Regions from separate parts of the Streptomyces africanus genome, predicted to be linked through region 1. Evidence: predicted binding sites of a transcription regulator. Region 1 holds the regulator's gene; the other holds the start of a gene.
What was found. Region 1 encodes HspR, which represses chaperone genes until heat shock. Its sites were predicted from a motif close to TTGAGNNNNNNNNNCTCAA; they were not measured.
Positions count from the first base shown of each region.

Region 2: a site for HspR is predicted at 8,083-8,101, ahead of lon (endopeptidase La). Genes of this name have one in related genera too.

Region 1 is NZ_JAUSYP010000001.1:4,665,105-4,674,507, forward strand. It holds gene dnaK (molecular chaperone DnaK) at 1-222, shown strand, start outside; gene grpE (nucleotide exchange factor GrpE) at 219-878, shown strand; gene dnaJ (molecular chaperone DnaJ) at 915-2,093, shown strand; gene QF034_RS21735 (heat shock protein transcriptional repressor HspR) at 2,099-2,551, shown strand; gene QF034_RS21740 (sugar ABC transporter substrate-binding protein) at 2,818-3,939, shown strand; gene QF034_RS21745 (helix-turn-helix transcriptional regulator) at 4,083-5,120, shown strand; gene QF034_RS21750 (helix-turn-helix transcriptional regulator) at 5,083-6,072, opposite strand; gene QF034_RS21755 (helix-turn-helix domain-containing protein) at 6,090-7,100, opposite strand; gene QF034_RS21760 (Rieske (2Fe-2S) protein) at 7,401-7,736, shown strand; gene QF034_RS21765 (pyridoxamine 5'-phosphate oxidase family protein) at 7,904-8,320, opposite strand; partial or broken gene clpB (ATP-dependent chaperone ClpB) at 8,424-9,403, shown strand, end outside.
Region 2 is NZ_JAUSYP010000001.1:5,916,810-5,926,212, reverse strand. It holds gene QF034_RS27650 (GTP-binding protein) at 1-63, opposite strand, end outside; gene QF034_RS27645 (DUF742 domain-containing protein) at 44-466, opposite strand; gene QF034_RS27640 (roadblock/LC7 domain-containing protein) at 463-987, opposite strand; gene QF034_RS27635 (nitrate- and nitrite sensing domain-containing protein) at 984-3,791, opposite strand; gene QF034_RS27630 (protein phosphatase 2C domain-containing protein) at 4,160-4,945, shown strand; gene QF034_RS27625 (MarR family winged helix-turn-helix transcriptional regulator) at 4,979-5,470, opposite strand; gene lon (endopeptidase La) at 5,646-8,060, opposite strand; gene QF034_RS27615 (GNAT family N-acetyltransferase) at 8,236-8,883, shown strand; gene QF034_RS27610 (rhomboid-like protein) at 8,852-9,403, opposite strand, start outside.

The sequences.
Region 1 (9,403 bases):
CTCAAGGGCGAGGACACGGCCGAGATCCGCACCGCCACGGAGAAGGTCGCGGCCGTCTCGCAGAAGCTCGGCCAGGCCATGTACGCCGACGCGAACGCCGCGCAGGCCGGCGGCGCCTCCGCCGGAGCCGGTGCGGACGCCGGTGCCGGTGACGCCAAGGCCGACGACGACGTCGTCGACGCCGAGATCGTGGACGACGAGCGGAAGGACGGTGCCGCGTGACGGAGGAGACCCCGGGCTTCGACGAGCAGCAGCCCGACGTCCCTTCCGGCGCCACCTCCGACGACGCCGAGCCGAAGGCCGCCGACTCCCCCTCTCAGGAGGAGGGGGCGGCCCCGGCCGGGGACACGGGCCAGGACGTGGCTCTGGTGGCCCAGCTGGACCAGGCCCGCACGGCGCTCAGCGAGCGCACGGCGGACCTCCAGCGCCTTCAGGCCGAGTTCCAGAACTACCGCCGCCGGGTCGAGCGTGACCGGATCGCGGTCAAGGAGATCGCCATCGCGAACCTCCTGACCGAGCTCCTGCCCGTACTCGACGACATCGGCCGCGCGCGTGAACACGGCGAACTGGTCGGCGGCTTCAAGTCCGTCGCCGAGTCGCTGGAGAGCACGGCGGCCAAGATGGGCCTCCAGCAGTTCGGCAAGGAGGGCGAGCCCTTCGACCCGACGATCCACGAAGCCCTGATGCACAGCTACGCACCGGACGTCACCGAGACGACGTGCGTGGCGATTCTGCAGCCCGGGTACCGGATCGGCGAGCGCACCATCCGCCCCGCGCGGGTGGCCGTGGCCGAGCCCCAGCCGGGGGCGCAGACGGTCAAGGCGGACGAGACCGCCGAAGCCGACGACAAGGAGAGCGGTGGCCCGGAAGAGGGCTGACGTCATAGCGGACGAAGGGAAGGAGGGGCGTCGAGGATGAGCACCAAGGACTTCATCGAGAAGGACTACTACAAGGTCCTCGGCGTCCCCAAGGACGCCACCGAGGCCGAGATCAAGAAGGCGTACCGGAAGCTCGCCCGCGAGTACCACCCGGACGCCAACAAGGGCAATGTCAAGGCGGAGGAGCGCTTCAAGGAGATCTCCGAGGCCAACGACATCCTCGGCGATCCCAAGAAGCGCAAGGAGTACGACGAGGCACGCGCCCTCTTCGGCAACGGCGGCTTCCGTCCGGGGCCCGGCGCGGGCGGCGGCTCCTTCAACTTCGACCTGGGCGACCTCTTCGGAGGCGCCCAGGGCGGCCAGGGAGCCGGCGGTTTCGGCGGTGGACTCGGTGACGTCTTCGGGGGCCTGTTCAACCGTGGCGGCGCGGGCGCGGGGACGCGTCCGCATCCGCGGCGCGGCCAGGACATCGAGTCCGAGGTCACGCTGAGCTTCACCGAGGCGATCGAGGGCGCGACCGTCCCGCTGCGGATGTCCTCGCAGTCGCCCTGCAAGGCCTGCTCGGGCACCGGCGACAAGAACGGCACGCCGCGCGTGTGCCCGACCTGCGTCGGCACCGGGCAGGTCGCCCGGGGCAGCGGCGGCGGTTTCTCCCTCACCGACCCCTGCCCGGACTGCAAGGGCCGCGGCCTGATCGCGGAGAACGCCTGCGAGGTCTGCAAGGGCAGCGGCCGGGCCAAGTCCTCGCGGACCATGCAGGTGCGCATTCCCGCGGGCGTCAGCGACGGCCAGCGGATCCGGCTGCGCGGCAAGGGAGCGCCGGGCGAGCGCGGCGGCCCGGCGGGCGATCTGTACGTGGTCGTGCACGTCGACTCCCACCCGGTGTTCGGCCGCAAGGACGACAACCTCACCGTCACCGTCCCGGTGACCTTCGCCGAGGCGGCCCTCGGCGGGGAGGTCCGGGTGCCGACGCTGGGCGGCCCGCCCGTCACGCTGAAGCTGCCGCCCGGCACGCCGAACGGCCGTACGATGCGAGCCCGGGGCAAGGGCGCGGTCCGCAAGGACGGCACCCGGGGCGACCTCCTGGTCACCGTCGAGGTGAGTGTTCCGACGGACCTGACGGGGAAGGCTCGAGACGCACTCGAGGCGTATCGCGAGGCGACCGCGGGTGAGGATCCGCGGGCGGAGCTGTTCCAGGCCGCGAAGGGAGCATGAGTCAGATGGACGGTCGTCGACGCAACCCGTATGAACTGACCGAGGAGACCCCGGTCTACGTCATCTCGGTGGCGGCCCAGCTGTCCGGCCTGCACCCGCAGACCCTGCGCCAGTACGACCGTCTGGGCCTGGTGTCTCCGGACCGCACCGCCGGCCGGGGCCGCCGCTACTCGGCCCGCGACATCGAACTGCTGCGCACCGTCCAGCAGTTGTCGCAGGACGAGGGCATCAACCTGGCGGGGATCAAGCGCATCATCGAACTGGAGAACCAGGTCGCCGCGCTCCAGGCCAGGGTCGCCGAGCTGGAGGACGCGCTCGACGGCGCGGCGGCGGCCATGCGCCAGCGCGAGGCGGCGGTGCACGCGTCGTACCGCCGCGACCTGGTGCCGTACCAGGAGGTCCAGCAGACCAGCGCGCTGGTGGTGTGGCGGCCGAAACGGCAGCAGCAGTCGGACTGACGCGACTGACGCGCGTACGCCCGCAAAGGGGCCGGGAGGAGACTCCCGGCCCTTTTTGTATGTCTTGGGGTGTTTTTGCTGCGCCTCCTGTGGATGACCGGATGGTGCATGTCACTTGGAGGTGATTCCGCAGAGTCTTCACAACTGCTGCGGAGCGTGGTGTTGTCATCTCGTTAAGTGGTTCCGCTTGACGCTGGGGGCGCACCCGCGTTGGCTTTTCAGTCACATGGGCCACAAAGTGCGCCCACGTCCGAATCACACGCGAAGTGAGCTCCCGAATGCGCCGTCCTATCTCCATATCCGTGGCCGCGGCCGCGATGTCCGTCACGCTCGCCGGCTGCGGCGTGCTCAACGCGACGGGGAGCAGCGACGAGGCGAGCCCGACCAAGGGCAACGACATCACGGTGGGCCTGCTGCTCCCGGAGAAGGCGAACACCCGGTACGAGAACTTCGACTACCCCATCATCAAGAGGAAGGTCGAGTCCCTCACCAACGACCGGGGCCGCGTCGAGTACGCCAACGCCGAGGCGAGCGCGGACACGCAGGCGGCCCAGCTGCAGCAGATGGTCGACGACCGGGTCGACGTGATCCTGCTGGACGCCGTCGACTCGCACGCCATCGCCGCCGGCGTGCAGAAGGCCAAGGACGCCGGCATTCCGGTCATCGCCTACGACCGGCTGGCCGAGGGCCCGATCGACGCGTACATCTCCTTCGACAACGAACTGGTCGGCGAGGTCCAGGGGCGCACCCTGCTGGAGGCGATCGGCGAGAAGGCGAGCCTCTCCGACAAGATCGTGATGATGAACGGTTCGCCGACGGACCCGAACGCCAAGCAGTTCAAGGCCGGTGCGATGTCCGAGCTGAACGGCAAGGTGACGATCGCGCAGTCCTTCGACACCAAGGACTGGAAGCCGGAGAACGCCGAGGCCAACATGGCCGAGGCGATCGAGAAGATCGGCAAGGACGACATCGCCGCCGTGTACTCCGCCAACGACGGCATGGCGGGCGGCATCGTCAAGGCGCTGGAGACCGCGGGCGTCACCGACCTGCCGCCGATCACCGGCCAGGACGCGGAGCTCCCGGCGGTGCAGCGGATCATCGCCGGTGACCAGTACATGAGCGTGTACAAGTCGTACCCGCAGGAGGCCGAGAACGCCGCGGAGATGGCCGTGGCCAGGGTCCAGGGCCGCGACATCCAGTTCGCCGCCCTCACCCGCGACAAGGTCGACAGCCCCACCCACAAGGGCATCCCCGCCCAGCTCGTGCCCGTGGTCGCCCTCACCAAGGAGAACATCAAGGACACGGTGGTGGCGGACGACATCTACAAGCTGTCGGACATCTGCACGGCGAAGTACAAGGCGGCTTGCCAGGCGATCGGCCTGAGGTAGCCCGATCCGTCTGCCGTCTGCCGTCTGCCGTCTGCCGTCTGCCGTCTGCCGTCCGCCGGTGCGGGGAGCCGTGTTGCGGAGCAGGCCCCGTCCGCGCATAGTTGCGCTGCGGAACGACGGCGACACCGGGGGTGGGATCGGCGATGGCCGGGCACGGGGCGGAGGAGCATCCACACGGTGCCGACCGACTGTGCGAGGCCGGGGATCGCGTGTATTCCCGGGCCGTACGACGGGGCCGCGTGCCGCGCCGGGACGCGGATCCGGTGCCCTGTCTGCTGGAACTCGCCCTGCTGCACCCCGACCCCGACGACATGGACTGGCTGGTGCCGACCCCCCCGCAGGAGGTCATGACCCGGCTGCTGCGCGGCATGTACGACGAGGTCAGCGCGAGCCAGCGGCGGGTGGGTTCGGCCGTGGCGGCGTTCGAGCGGTACGCCGGGCTGGGGCGGCAGGTGCAGCCGGCCCCGTCGGCGGCCGAGGGCCCGGCGATCCGGGTCCTGGACGGCCTCGCCCGGATCCAGACCGCGATGGACGAGGCGACCCAGGCGTGCACGACCGAGGTGCTCACGGTGCAGCCGGGCGGCATCCGGCGCGAGGCGGAACTCTCCGAGGGGCTGCACCGGGCGCTGGCGCTGCGCGGCCGGGGCGTGCGGATGCGGGACCTGTACACGCATGTCGCCCGGCACGGGCAGGGTCTGATGACCTATCTGGAGCTGATGGGCGACGCGGTGGAGGCGCGCACGCTGGACGAGGTGATCGACCGGCTGATCCTCTTCGACCGGACGGTGGCCTTCATCCCCGCCAACACCGACCGCACGATGGCCCTGGAGCTACGGCACCCGGCGATCGTCGAGTACCTGGTCACGGTGTTCGAACGACTCTGGCGCCTCGCCATCCCGCTGACCGCGCCGCTGCCCGACACCGGCATCGAGGGCATCTCCCACCGGGAGCAGTCGATCGCGGCCCTGCTGGCGGAAGGGCACCAGGACGCGGTGATCGCTGAGCGGCTGGGGATCAGCGTCCGGACGTGCCGGGCGCACATCGCCCGGCTGTCGGAGACGCTGGGGGCGGCCAGCCGTACGCAGTTGGGGGTGCGGATCGCCCAGGCGGGCCTGGACGGCCGGCCCCGCTCGGCGGCACCCCTCAGCATCCCTGGTCAAGAATCCCCGAGCGTGCGATGAGAAACCCGAGCTGCGCCCGGCTCTGACTGCCCAGCGTCGCGGCGAGCTTGGCGATGTGGACCCGGGCGGTACGGATGTTCATGCCGAGGCGGTCGGCTATGACGGCGTCGGTGTGGCCCTCGACCAGGAGGGTGGCTATGGCGCGTTGGCGGGGGGTGACGCCGTCGCTGGAGGGTTGGGCGACGGCTTCGGGGAACACCGGGGTGGCGAGGCGCCAGAACCGGTCGAAGGTGGTGGACAGGTATCCGACGATGGCCGGGTGGCGTATGTCCAGAGCGAGGTCGCCGTTGTCGTCGGCGGGGAGGAAGGCGACGGCCCGGTCGACGATGATGAGCCGGTCGGTGAGCTCGTCCAGCGCACGCGCCTCGATGTCACCCCTCAGCCGTTCGTGGTGCGCGACGGTCAAGGGGGAGTGGCGGAGGGTGTGCTGGTAGAGGGTGCGGATGCGACCGCCGCGGTCCAGCAGAGCCTGGTCGCGGTCCGTGGCGACGGCGTAGGCCGCCTCGACCCGTTCCCTGGTGATCTTGGGGCGGGGCTGGATGGTGAGCAGTTCCCGGGAGGCGTCCGCCATGGCCTCGGTGATGGCCTCGTTGATCCGCTCCTTTCCGCTGAGGAGCGTCAGCGTCGGGGTGGCGGCCGCAGCCGCGCGATGCCCTTCGACGGCCATGAGCGGCTCGAATGTCTCGGCCAGCCGCTCCTCCCGTCGTCGTTCGCGCGCGATCCGTTCCCTGGAGGACCGCAACAGCCGGTGGAGGGCGACGGCCGGCGCCACCGGCTCAAGTCGGTGAAGGTCGTCGACGGCGGGGTGCAGCAGGCCGAAGTCCATCAGACAGGGCGCGGCATCGGCCGCTTCCGCGGGCACGTGCCCTTCGCGCAGGGCTCGTTCGTACAGATCCGTCCCGGCAGGGCACAGTTCTTCCGCGTCGTGCAGTAAGTGTTGCGCCGACGTCACTCGGAACGTCCTCCTCTTCAGTGGTCCTGCTTCAGGATCCCCGACTGCGCTATGAGGTACCCGAGTTGGGCTCGGCTGCCGCTCCCCAGGGCCGACGCCAGCTTGGCTATGTGAGCACGGCAGGTACGGACGTTCATGCCGAGGCGGCGGGCGATGGCCTCGTCCACGTGGCCCTCCACCAGGAGCTTGGCTATGGAGTGCTGGATCTCGGTGATGCCGTCGGAAGCCGCTTCGTAGGGCGCGCCGGTGCTCATCGGAACCGCGCGGTCCCACAGGTACTCGAAAACCTTGATCAGGTAACGGACGAGCCCGGGGTGGCGCAGCTCCAGGGCCACTTGCTGGTCGTCACGTGCGGGGATGAAGGCGACTGTCTCGTCGCAGATGATCAAGCGCTCGACCAGTTCGTCGATGGTGCGGTACTCGACCTTTCCGTCGGAGAGCCGGGCGACGTACGACAGCTTCTCCGGGTTGTACCGAGCGGTGTGCTGGTAGAGGCTGCGGACCTTGACACCGCGGTCGATCAAGGGCTTGTCCCGTTCGAGACTTCGCAGGAGGCTCCGCTCGGAGACCCGGTCACTGGGCTGCACTGTCAGAAGTTCCGTCTGACACTGGGCGGTGGCCAGATTGAGCGCCGCGTTGATGCGCTCACCGCCCTCCAATACGGTGATGGAATCGCTGGTTGCCGTCGCCTGCATGCCCATCGCCATGAACGGCTCGAAGGTGTCCGCGAGTTGCACGGACAGGCGCCTGCGTTCGGTGATCTCCCGCTCGAGGGGATGCAGATGCTGTGCCAGCGCGACCGCCGGCGGCACGGGGCGTAGCCAGGTCGGGTCGTCCGGATCGGGGTGCAACAGAGCGAGTTCGACGAGGCAGGGAGCGGACTCCGCGTCAGCGCGCGCCACACGTCCAGCGCGCAGAGCCGTGGTATAGAGACGACTTCCCGCCTCGCAGAGCTCAGCGATTGGGTGGGTATGCGCACCCTTAGCCCGATTAGCGCTCAAATCTCCACCCCCCAGGGTCCTGAACATGCAGGAACATGATGCACCGATTGTGTGGCCATGACGTGCCCGAATGAGCCATCGTCGTATTCGACGGGGGAAAAGGGGACCTTCAAGTGAGGACGAAGCCGACTATGCGTAACAAAATGCTTCGCTCGGTGCTTGTCGCCACCTTCTCCGCCGTCGTGGCCCTCGGTGTGCTGAGTGGCCACTCCGATGAGAAGGACGGAGTCCGGGCGAACACGCAGTGGCCGGCGGCAGTCGCGGACGTTGCAACTACTGACAACACCCAGTGGCCGAACCCTGGGGTCGACGGAGCCGGGAGCTGACGTGACCACTCCACCCGACGACCGCTCCTTCCGCCGCGAAATGGCCACCGCCTACCGCTCCGGCTGGCACTTCATCGACCTGGTCACCGCCATCCCCCACAGCGGTGACTCGTTGATGGTGACCGTGTTCGGCGAGCCGGTGGTCGTCACGCGGGACGAGGACGAGGACGTACGGGCTTACCGGTGTCTGCGGCGGCCTCGGGGGGCGCCGCAGCCCGTGCGGTGTGCCGTACGGTACGGAATGATCTTTGTGAACCTGGACCAGAGGGACCATGAGCAGGTGGAAGCCGACTCTCCCGTCCCGAGGACCATCTCTGCCACCCCCCGCAGTGCCTGACGCGATTCCCCCGTCGTAACAGATCGCTCAGGTGCTTCCCCCCGCAGCGGCGTCACCGTGACCTGAACACGGTGACGCCGCTGCAGTTTCTGGGGACATTTCCGGGTATCGCCCCGGTCACGCCGTGGCCGGATCCAATCGATCACCGGTGTGGATTTTCACTCCGCTCACCCACGCCCCATCGCTCGCGTCAGTTCGATCTCGATCACCACGCGGGCGGGGTTGGGTGAGGGTGTTCGTCCGTAGCGTTCCGCGTAACGGCGCTCCGCCTCCGCCACCCGCTCCGGCTCCGTGCGGACGAAGGCCCGGCCCTCGAGCGTCGCCCAGCGCCGGCCCTCCATCTGGCAGACCGCGACCGCCGCTCCCCGCTCCCCGGCGGCCAGGACGTGCCGCGCCTTGGCGCTCGCCTTGTTCGTGATCACCCGAGCGAGCCGGGCCTCCGGATCGTATGTGACCCCGACGGGTACCACGTGCGGAGTGCCGTCCGGCCGGGGAGTCGTCAGGGTGCACACGTGCCGCTCCCGCCAGAAGGCGAGATACGGCGGGTCCGGGGCACCCGGATCGACGGAGTACTTGGTCGCCATGCCCCGGAACTTAACCCCTGTCTCCTCCCCGAACCGGCCTTGAGTGGACTAGACTCAACTTTGTGCAAGTCGTTCGGGTCAGTGCAAGGAGGAGAACGCGAACGTGGACGCCGAGCTGACCAACCGGAGCCGGGACGCCATCAACGCGGCCAGCAACCGTGCCGTGACCGAGGGCCACCCCGACCTCACCCCAGCCCACCTGCTTCTCGCGCTGCTCCAGGGGCAGGACAACGAGAACATCACCGATCTGCTCGCCGCGGTCGACGCCGACCAGGCGGCCGTACGCGCCGGAGCCGAGCGCGTGCTCGCCGGGCTGCCCAGCGTGACCGGGTCCACCGTGGCGCCGCCCCAGCCCAACCGCGAGATGCTCGCCGTCGTCGCCGACGCGCAGGCCCGCGCCAAGGACCTCGGGGACGAGTACCTCTCCACGGAGCACCTCCTCCTCGGCATCGCCGCGAAGGGCGGCGCGGCCGGCGAGGTGCTGTCGCAGCAGGGCGCCGACGCCAGGAAGCTGCAGGACGCCTTCCAGAAGACGCGGGGCGCCCGGCGTGTGACCACGGCCGATCCCGAGGGGCAGTACAAGGCCCTGGAGAAGTTCGGGACGGACTTCACGGCCGCCGCGCGGGAAGGCAAGCTCGATCCCGTCATCGGGCGGGACCAGGAGATCCGGCGCGTGGTGCAGGTGCTGTCCCGGCGGACCAAGAACAACCCCGTGCTCATCGGCGAGCCCGGCGTCGGCAAGACCGCCGTCGTCGAGGGGCTCGCCCAGCGGATCGTCAAGGGGGACGTGCCGGAGTCCCTCAAGGACAAGCGGCTCGTCGCGCTCGATCTGGGCGCCATGGTCGCCGGGGCCAAGTACCGGGGTGAGTTCGAGGAGCGGCTGAAGACCGTCCTCGCCGAGATCAAGGACTCCGACGGGCAGATCATCACCTTCATCGACGAGCTGCACACCGTCGTGGGCGCCGGTGCCGGCGGTGACTCCGCCATGGACGCGGGCAACATGCTCAAGCCCATGCTCGCCCGCGGTGAGCTGCGCATGGTGGGTGCCACGACCCTCGACGAGTACCGCGAGCGGATCGAGAA
Region 2 (9,403 bases), 1.3 Mb from region 1:
GGGCTGGGCGAACGGGGATGTACCAGCGACGCCGTGAGCGGCGTCAGAGACGACGGAGTCCACTCAGCACCCTTTCCAGCAGAGCTCGGTCCGGGCGGCCCGTGCCATGGCCGGTTCCCGTCCCGTACACACGGATCTTTCCCTGGTCCGCGAGGTCGCTGAGGAGCACGCGGACCACGCCGAGCGGCATCTTCAGCAGCGCGGCGATCTCGGCCACCGTACGCATCCGGCGGCACAGTTCGACGATGGCCCGCAGCTCCGGCATCACGCGGGTGGACAGGGAGCCGTTCGTCAGTTCCTTGCGCTCCTCCGGGGCGTCCAGCGCGGCCGTGCTCGCCACGAACGTCTCCACCAGCAGGACGTGGCCGAAGCGGGTACGGCCGCCGGTGAGCGAGTAGGGGCGGACCCGGGCGGGTTTGCGGTCACCGCCGCGGACCGGGAGGTGCTGTTTCGGCGTACTGCTCATCGGGCACTCCCCGTCGTCTGGGAATCCTCCAGGGATTTCCGCAGTTCGCTGCGGAGTTCGGGCGTCAGGACGTGACCGGCGCGGCCCACGAACAGGGCCATGTGGTACGCGACCACGCTCATGTCGCAGTCCGCGGAGCCGTGGACGCCGAGCAGCGAGCCGTCGCTGATGGACATCACGAACAGGCTGCCCTCGTCCATCGCGACCATCGTGTGCCGGACCCCGCCGATGTCCATCAGCTTGGCGGCGCCGACGGTGAGGCTGCCGATGCCGGAGACGATGGTGGCCAGGTCGGCGGCGGAGCCGCGCGGGCCGGTCTTCTTGGCCCCCCTGCCCTGGAGGGCCTGACGGGCCTGCCGGTTCCGGTGGTCGTCGGAGGACAGCAGGAGCAGTCCGTCGGACGAGACGACCGCGACCGAGAGGATGCCGGGTACCTCCTCGACCAGGTTGGTCAGCAGCCAGTGCAGGTTGCGGGCCTCACTGCTCAGTCCGATCAGTCCGAAGGTACTGGGAGCGGTCAACTGCTTGCCTCCTCGACTGTGCCCCCCGTGGCTTCTTCGGATTCAGCTGGTTCTGACGCGCCGGTGTCCGGCCGCTTGTGCGAGGCCGTCTTCTCGGCGATCTCCGCCTCCACCTCGCGGTAGCCGGCCTGGGCGCCCTGCCGGAAGCCACCGAGGCGGCGGCGGAGGGCTTCGGCGTCGACGGAGCCGCCGCGCTGGCGCGGTGCGGTGGCCGGAGCGGTGATCTTCGGCGTGCGCTTGGGGAGGCCCTTGTCGGTGACGCGGTCCTCTTCGTCGTCAGGCGCGCGTTCGTGTTCCGCCTCGGCTTCTCCCCCACTCTCGGCTTCGCTCGAGCGGGAGGGGCCCCCACCGGCGATGTCGTTCCCACCCGCACCCCCCGTGCGGGTTTCGTCGTCGTATGCGGGCGGCCCCTGCGGGGCGGATTCGCCGACGGCGGTCGCGGTCGCGTGCTCCGCCGGGGCCGGCTCGTCCTGCGGGATCGGGGCCAGCAGCTCCATCGTGGTCTCGGCAGGGGTTTCCGCCGGTGCCGTCACCTCTGCCGCGGGTGCGGCCGACTCCGCCGCCGCCTCCTCGCGTTGCACCGCCTTCTCCGCCAGCGCCACCAGCGGGTCCCCGCCGCTCGCGCGGCCGTGCAGGACGTTGGAGTTGGCCTCGGCGTCGGCGCCGGGGAACGCGACGGTGTGGCCGCTGCCGGAGAGCGGGCCGGAGGCCGGGACGGCCACCGCCGGGGCCGCCGCAAGCAGGGTGCGGGGCAGGACCACGACCGCCGCGACACCGCCCTGCTTCTGCTCGCGCAGCTGCACGCGCACACCGTGCCGGTGGGCGAGGCGGGCCACGACGTACAGGCCGAGGCCGAGACCGTCCTCGCCCTCCTGGTCGTACGGCGCCTCCGGGTCGAAGTCGGCGAGCCGGGCGTTCAGGCGCTCCAGCCGGTCCTCGGCCATGCCGATGCCCTCGTCCTGGACGGAGAGCATGACCTCGCCGTTCTCCAGCAGCCAGCCGGAGATCTCGACGGGCAGGTCGGGCGGCGAGAACGAGGTGGCGTTCTCCAGGAGTTCGGCCAGCAGGTGGGACAGGTCGTCCGCGGCGAACCCAGCGATGTGCGCGTGCGGCGGCAGCGCGGCGATCCGGACCCGCTCGTACCGCTCGATCTCGCTGACCGCCGCGCGGACGACGTCCACGAGCGGCACGGGCCCGGCGGCGTGCTGGACGTGCTCGGTGCCGGCGAGGACGAGGAGGTTCTCGCTGTGCCGGCGCATGACCGTGGCGAAGTGGTCGAGCTTGAACAGCGTGGCGAGGCGGTCCGGGTCCTGCTCGCGCTCCTCCAGGTTCTCGATGACGGCCAGTTGCCGCTCGACCAGGCCGAGGGTGCGCAGCGCGAGGTTGACGAACGTACCGCCGATGGCCGTGCGCAGCCGCTCCAGCTGGGCGGCGGACTCGGCGAGTTCGCCGCGCAGTTCCTCACGGGCGTCGGCCATCTTCTGGCGCTGGCCGACGAGGTGCTTGCGGTCGGACTCCAGCGTGGAGATCCGCTCGGTGAGGGTGACGGCGTGCGCGTGCAGGGCGTTGACGGAGCGGACGACCTGGGCGAACTCGTCGTTGCGGCCGGTGAACTTGACGGGTTCCTCGGCCGCCGGAACCTCCGCCTCGGCCAGCCGCTTCGAGCCCAGGCGCAGGACCGCGAGGGGGCGTGTGAGGCTGCGGGCCATGCCCGTGGCGACGCCGACGGCGAGCAGCATCAGGGCGCCGAGGACGGCGACGCGGATCTCCAGCGCGGTGACGTCGTCGTCGCGCAGCACCTCCAAATCCTTGGTGCGGCGGTCGTAGAGGGCGGACTCCACGCCGCGCATCAGGTCGACCCGGGCGGAGAGGGCCGCGTCCAGCTTCCAGGTGCTGGTGGAGAGTTCCCCGCCGGCGAGGGTCGGCTGGTCGGTGAGCGTGGCGAGGTACTTCTCGGCGGAGTTGACCTCGGTGCCGGTGACCGTGTTGTCGAAGGAGGTGCGGGACGCCTTGGGCGCGGTGTCGCGGAAGTCGGCCAGGGCCGCGTCGGAGCGCAGCCGGGCCTGCTGGGCGGCGGCGCTCAGGGCGTCGCGCTGCCGGGTGTCGGCGTCCGAGGAGGTCTCGGTCGGCAGGCCGGTGACCGGGTCGATCACCGAGGTGCCGCGCGGCACGCTGAGGGCGGCGAGCAGCAGCCCCCGGGCCGCGGCGGCCTGCTGGACGGCGGAGTCCAGCTCGGCCAGGGCCTGTCCGCCGGAGCCCGCGCGGGGCGGCGTCTGCTGCGCCAGCTGCTCGGCGAGCCGGTGGAGTCCGGTGATGGCGGCGGAGTACGCCTGGTGCGCTTCGAGGGCGCTGCTCTTGCCGGTGAGCGCCGCCCGGCGTACGGCCGCGATGTCGTCGAGGTCGGAGCGGAGCGAGGCGGGCGTGTCGGTGTCGCCCCGCAGCTCCTCGACCTGCCGGTCCACGCGGGCGCTGCGCTGTTCGGAGGGCGCCTTGGACTTGGGGCGGCCGGCCGCGATGTAGGAGGTGACGTCGTCGCGTTCGTCGGCGAGGGAGTGCGCGAGGGCGAGGGCGTCCTGCGTCTGCTCGGCGAGCGTCACCAGCTCCTGGGAGTCGTGGAGTTGCCCGGAGGCGGCGAGGACGGACGGGGCGCCCGCACCGGCGATGGCCGCGGCGACCACGGCGACGGCGACGATGAGCCGGTTGCGCACATGAGTGGGGCGGCCCTTGCCGGTGGGGGGCGTCGGCTCAGCGCCCTGAACGGGGGCCGTCTGCTTGCCTGTGCGACGAGGCCGCGACATCTGCACCGGTGCTCGCATTCCTGACTCGTGAACTCATGGGCCCGGATGACGCTCCGTCAACTGGTGCGTACTCCAGGTACACTTCCCGACCCTCCCAGCGCCGGTGGGCAGCGCACGTGCATCACCTGACCCGCCACCCGAAGGAGTGAACCCCGGAGGAGAGTTGGCGGGCAAGTTCCGCTGGCCCTTGCAGCGGCCTTGCACGGCAGGCCGGTTGGACGCGACGCGCGGCCGGTGGCAGTATTCGCCACCACGTCTTCCCGGAACAAATCATTCCAGCCCAAACGGGGCGTCTGACCTGCTCGACTGCACCGGTCCGGCAACCATTGGCAGCGTTTTGCGGACCTTGTGAAGGGCTCGTGCAGACTGGCTGGATGCGTACTGAACTCGCCACGGAACCGGGAGACGCGGACCGCCCCAACGAGGACTTCGCCAGTGTCGGACTACCGGCCTCCGGACAGGGCGGTTCGGTCGTCGTCCTGGACGGGGTCACACCCCCGAAGGGCGGGACGGGTTGTCTGCATTCCGTCCCCTGGTTCACCGCGCGCCTCGGCGGAGCCCTGACCGAACTGACCGTTTCACTCCCGGATGTCCCCCTGGTCGACGTCTTGTCCCGCGCCATCGCGCGTACCGCCGAGGCGCACGCCTCAACCTGTGACCTTTCTCACCCCCGCACCCCTCAGGCCACGGTGGTGATGGCCCGCTGGTCCCCCCGGGCGGTGGAGTACCTGGTCCTGTCGGACTCCGCTCTCCTCGTGGAGTCCCCGGACGGCGTGGTCACGGCCTTCCTCGACGACCGGCTGGCCCTTCTCCCCCGCTCGGCCCTGGCCACGGACGCGCTGGTGGACTCCACGCTCCGCAACAAGGAGGGCGGCTTCTTCACTGCGGCGGCCGATCCCTCGGTTGCCCGGCGAGCGGTGACCGGCACCCTGCCCCGGCGCGAGGTCCGCGCCCTGGCCGCCCTGACGGACGGCGCCGCCCGCTGGGTGGAGCGGTTCGCGGAGGGCGACTGGACGGACTGCTTCCACCTCCTGCGCAAAGAGGGACCGCAGGCACTGGTGGACCGGGTGCGGACGCTGGAGCGGGCGGAGTCGGCCGGATCGTTCCTGGGCCGCGGCAAGACGCACGACGACGCGACGGTCGTGTACGCCGAGTTCTGAACAGGCGGCCGCTGTCACGGCGAGCGCCGCGTCCTACTTCTCCATGCCCCGGTTGAGCTGGTGCAGCAGCCGGGCCAGTTCCGTCACCTCGCGGGTGTCCCAGTCGGCCAGGCGGCCGGCGTAGCGGGCGCGGCGGGCCTCGCGCACCCGGCGGACCCGGTCCTGCCCCTCCTGCGTGAGGGCTACCAGCCAGGCGCGTCCGTCGGCGGGGTCGGGCTCGCGGGCGATCAGGCCCAGTTCCTCCAGGGCGCGCAACTGGCGGGACATCGTGGCCTTGCCGACGCCGATGTAGGCGGCGAGCTCGGTGGCCCGCTGCTTGCCGCACTCGTCCAGCCGTACGAGCAGGCCGTACGCGGACGACTCCAGGTCGGGGTGGACCTCCCGGGCCATCTCGCCCTGGCTGGCCCGGGCCCGCCGCAGCAGCACGGTCAGCTCCCGCTCCAGCGCCAGAAAGGCAGTCTGATCCACACCGGTTCCGGCCAGGGAGGCGTCCCGGTGTCCGTCGTCGTTGCCGTCCTCGTGCACGTGAGCCCTGCCTCGGTTGTCGCCCGGTACCTGCAATTTTCCGCCACGTGCGGCCATCGCCGCAGCTCGGCAAGTATTCCGCAGGTCACGAGGTGCGCGTCCACAGGGCCGCCACACGGTGAAGGCCCGGGCCTCCCTCACGGGACCCGGGCCTTCCCTTGTCCGATGACCTCCGTCACGCGGCCACCGGAACCTCCGGCGCCACGTCCGCGGTGGCGGGCGCCAGCGCCAGCTCGAGGACCTGGCGGACGTCGGTGACGGTGTGGACGTCGAGCTTGTCCAGCACCTCCGCCGGGACGTCGTCCAGATCGGGCTCGTTGCGCTTGGGGATGATCACGGTGGTGACCCCGGCGCGGTGGGCGGCCAGCAGCTTCTGCTTCACGCCGCCGATCGGCAGGACCCGGCCGGTCAGCGAGACCTCGCCGGTCATCGCCACGTCCGTGCGGACCAGACGGCCGGACAGGAGCGAGGCGAGGGCCGTGGTCATGGTGACGCCGGCGCTGGGGCCGTCCTTGGGGACCGCGCCCGCCGGGAAGTGGATGTGCACGCCCCGGTCCTTCAGATCACCCACCGGCAGTTCCAGCTCGGCACCGCGGGAGCGCAGGAAGCTCAGCGCGATCTGCGCGGACTCCTTCATCACGTCCCCCAGCTGACCGGTCAGGGTCAGCCCGGCCGCGCCCGTCTCCGGGTCGGCCAGCGACGCCTCGACGTACAGCACGTCACCGCCGGCGCCCGTCACCGCGAGGCCCGTCGCCACGCCCGGCACGGACGTCCGGCGCTCGGCCGGGTCCTGGGCGGACTCGGGCACGTGGTGCGGCCGTCCGATCAGCGAGCGCAGGTCCTCGTCCCGGACGGTGAACGGCAGCTCCCGCTCGCCCAGTTCATGCTGGGCCGCGACCTTGCGCAGCAGCCGTGCGATCGACCGCTCCAGGTTGCGCACACCCGCCTCGCGCGTGTACTCACCGGCGAGCTTGCGCAGCGCGCCCTCGTCGATGGCCACCTCTTCCTTGTCGAGCCCGGCCCGCTCCAGCTGGCGCGGCAGCAGGTGGTCGCGGGCGATGACGACCTTCTCGTCCTCGGTGTAGCCGTCCAGCCGGACGATCTCCATCCGGTCGGCCAGCGCCTCCGGGATCGCCTCCAGGACGTTGGCGGTCGCGAGGAAGACCACGTCCGACAGGTCCAGCTCGACCTCCAGGTAGTGGTCCCGGAAGGTGTGGTTCTGCGCCGGGTCGAGCACTTCGAGCAGGGCCGCGGCCGGGTCGCCCCGGAAGTCCGAGCCCACCTTGTCGATCTCGTCGAGCAGCACGACCGGGTTCATCGACCCGGCCTCCTTGATGGCGCGGACGACCCGGCCGGGCAGGGCACCGACGTACGTACGCCGGTGGCCGCGGATCTCGGCCTCGTCACGGACGCCGCCGAGGGCGACGCGCACGAACTTGCGCCCCATGGCGTGGGCGACGGACTCGCCCAGGCTGGTCTTGCCGACGCCGGGCGGCCCCACGAGCGCGAGCACGGCACCGCCTCGCCGCCCGCCGACCACGCCCAGCCCCCGTTCGGTACGCCGCTTGCGCACCGCCAGGTACTCGGTGATGCGCTCCTTCACGTCCTGAAGGCCGGAGTGCTCGGCGTCGAGGACGGCCTGGGCGCCCTGGATGTCGTACGCGTCCTCGGTGCGCTCGTTCCACGGCATCTCCAGGACCGTGTCGAGCCAGGTGCGGATCCAGGAGCCCTCGGGCGACTGGTCGGAGGACCGCTCCAGCTTGTCGACCTCCTTGAGCGCGGACTCCCGGACCTTCTCGGGCAGGTCGGCGGCCTCCACCCGGGAGCGGTAGTCGTCGGACTCCTCGCCCTCCTGCTCGCCGTTCAGCTCGCGCAGCTCCTTGCGGACCGCTTCCAGCTGGCGCCGCAGCAGGAACTCGCGCTGCTGCTTGTCGACGCCTTCCTGGACGTCCTTGGCGATGGACTCGGCCACGTCCTGCTCGGCGAGGTGGTCGCGCAGCTGCTGGGTGGCGAGCTTGAGCCGGGCCACCGGGTCGGCGGTCTCCAGCAGCTCGACCTTCTGGTCGGTGGTCAGGAACGGCGAGTAGCCGGAGTTGTCGGCGAGCGCCGAGACGTCGTCGATGGCCTGGACCCGGTCGACGACCTGCCAGGCGCCGCGCTTGCGCAGCCAGGCTGTGGCGAGGGCCTTGTACTCCTTGACCAGTTCGGCGACCTGCCCGGGCAGCGGCTCCGGGACGGATTCCTCGACGCTGGTGCCCTCGACCCAGAGGGCCGCGCCGGGACCCGTGGTCCCCGCACCGATCCTCACCCGGCCCCGGCCGCGGATCAGCGCGCCCGGATCGCCGTCGGCCAGCCGGCCCACCTGCTCGACGGTGCCGAGGACACCGGTGCGGGCGTACGTGCCGTCGATGCGTGGCACCAGGAGTACCCGGGGCTTTCCGGGCGTTGTCCGAGCAGCGGCCTGGGCGGCCTCCACCGCGGCACGGACCTCGGAGTCGCTCAGGTCCAGCGGGACCACCATCCCGGGCAGGACGACCTCGTCGTCGAGCGGCAGCACGGGCAGGGTGAGCGGTGTGGACGTCGAAGCCATGATCTCCCCTTCGGCAGTCAAGTTGAGCTATGCCGACTCAATGCACGGGAGCCGCCGGATGTTCCCCACCCGCCGTTCGCTGTGAGCGATCAACCGTGACGTCGGGGGCGACCAGGGCCGTAGAGTCAGCGGCGTAACAGACCAATGGGGTTAGTGCCTATTACCAGGGGGCGGCGTGGACAGGACCGTGCAGGCGTGGGTGGACGGATGGGTCGTGTCGCGCGGAGCGGCTCCGCCCGTGGCCGAGCCGTGGGGCTGCACGATCGACGTGGGGACGAACGGGCACGTCACACGGCATGTGTTCGGCGCGACCGGTGACGATCTCGACGAGACGGCCGTCCGTAAGGTGGCCGGCGCGGTGACCGGGGCCGGGGTGTGGCTGAAGGCGTTCCGGGACCCGTCGGTGGTCGCCGGCTGGCTGGACGACAGCTGGTGGATCGACCCCGAACCCGGCTACCTGATGACGGTCCCGCTGACCGCTGGGAACGCTCCGGACGTGCCCGACGGCTACCGGCTGCGCAGCTGGTCACGCGGTGGGGTGACGCGTGTCATGGTGGCCGCCCCGGACGGTTCCCTGGCGGCGCGCGGGCAGATCGCGCCGACGGGCGCCACCGCCGTCGCCGACCAGATCGAGACGGCCCCGGAGCACCGCCGCAAGGGACTCGGCAGCTTCGTCATGCGGACGTTGCAGAGCGCCGCCGTACGGCAAGGGGCACAGACCGGTGTGCTCGCCGGCACTCCCGCGGGGCGAGGGCTCTACGAGGCGCTGGGCTGGGAGGTGGTGGCCCTGCTCACCAGCGCGAAGCACGACCCGCGGACCTGAACGGCTTCGCCCTCATCTCGGAGTGGGCACGCCTCCCCCGCCACCGCCGGAGCACCGGCCAGGTCGCGACACCGATGGCCAGGGCGATCAGATGCCCCCAGTTCGTCAACGGGTCGGTGAAGGCGAGCAGGTCCTGCAGCAGCATCCCGCCGAAGCCGGCCAGCAGCGGCACGCGCAGCCAGAGCGGCAGCAGCCCGGCCAGGGCGCCGGTGCCGGCGGCGACGCCGAAGCTGACGCCGTAGTCGAGGCGGTGCAGCGAACTCTGGGGGAGCTGCCCGGCCAGCACCGCGAGCCCGACCGGGACCTCGGTCGCCAGGGTCGCGAGGACGTGCCCGAGCAGGAAGACACCGGCCGTGCGCAGGCCGCCGATCCGCCGTTCCAGCGCGGTCAGCACGAGCACGAACCCGATCGCGAACGGCGAGGCCACTCCGCCCGCCAGCCACAGCGCACTGCCGACCAGCACCAGCTCCGGCGTCCGCACCAGGTGCGCCACATCCGTACTGGAACCCTGGAGCAGGGC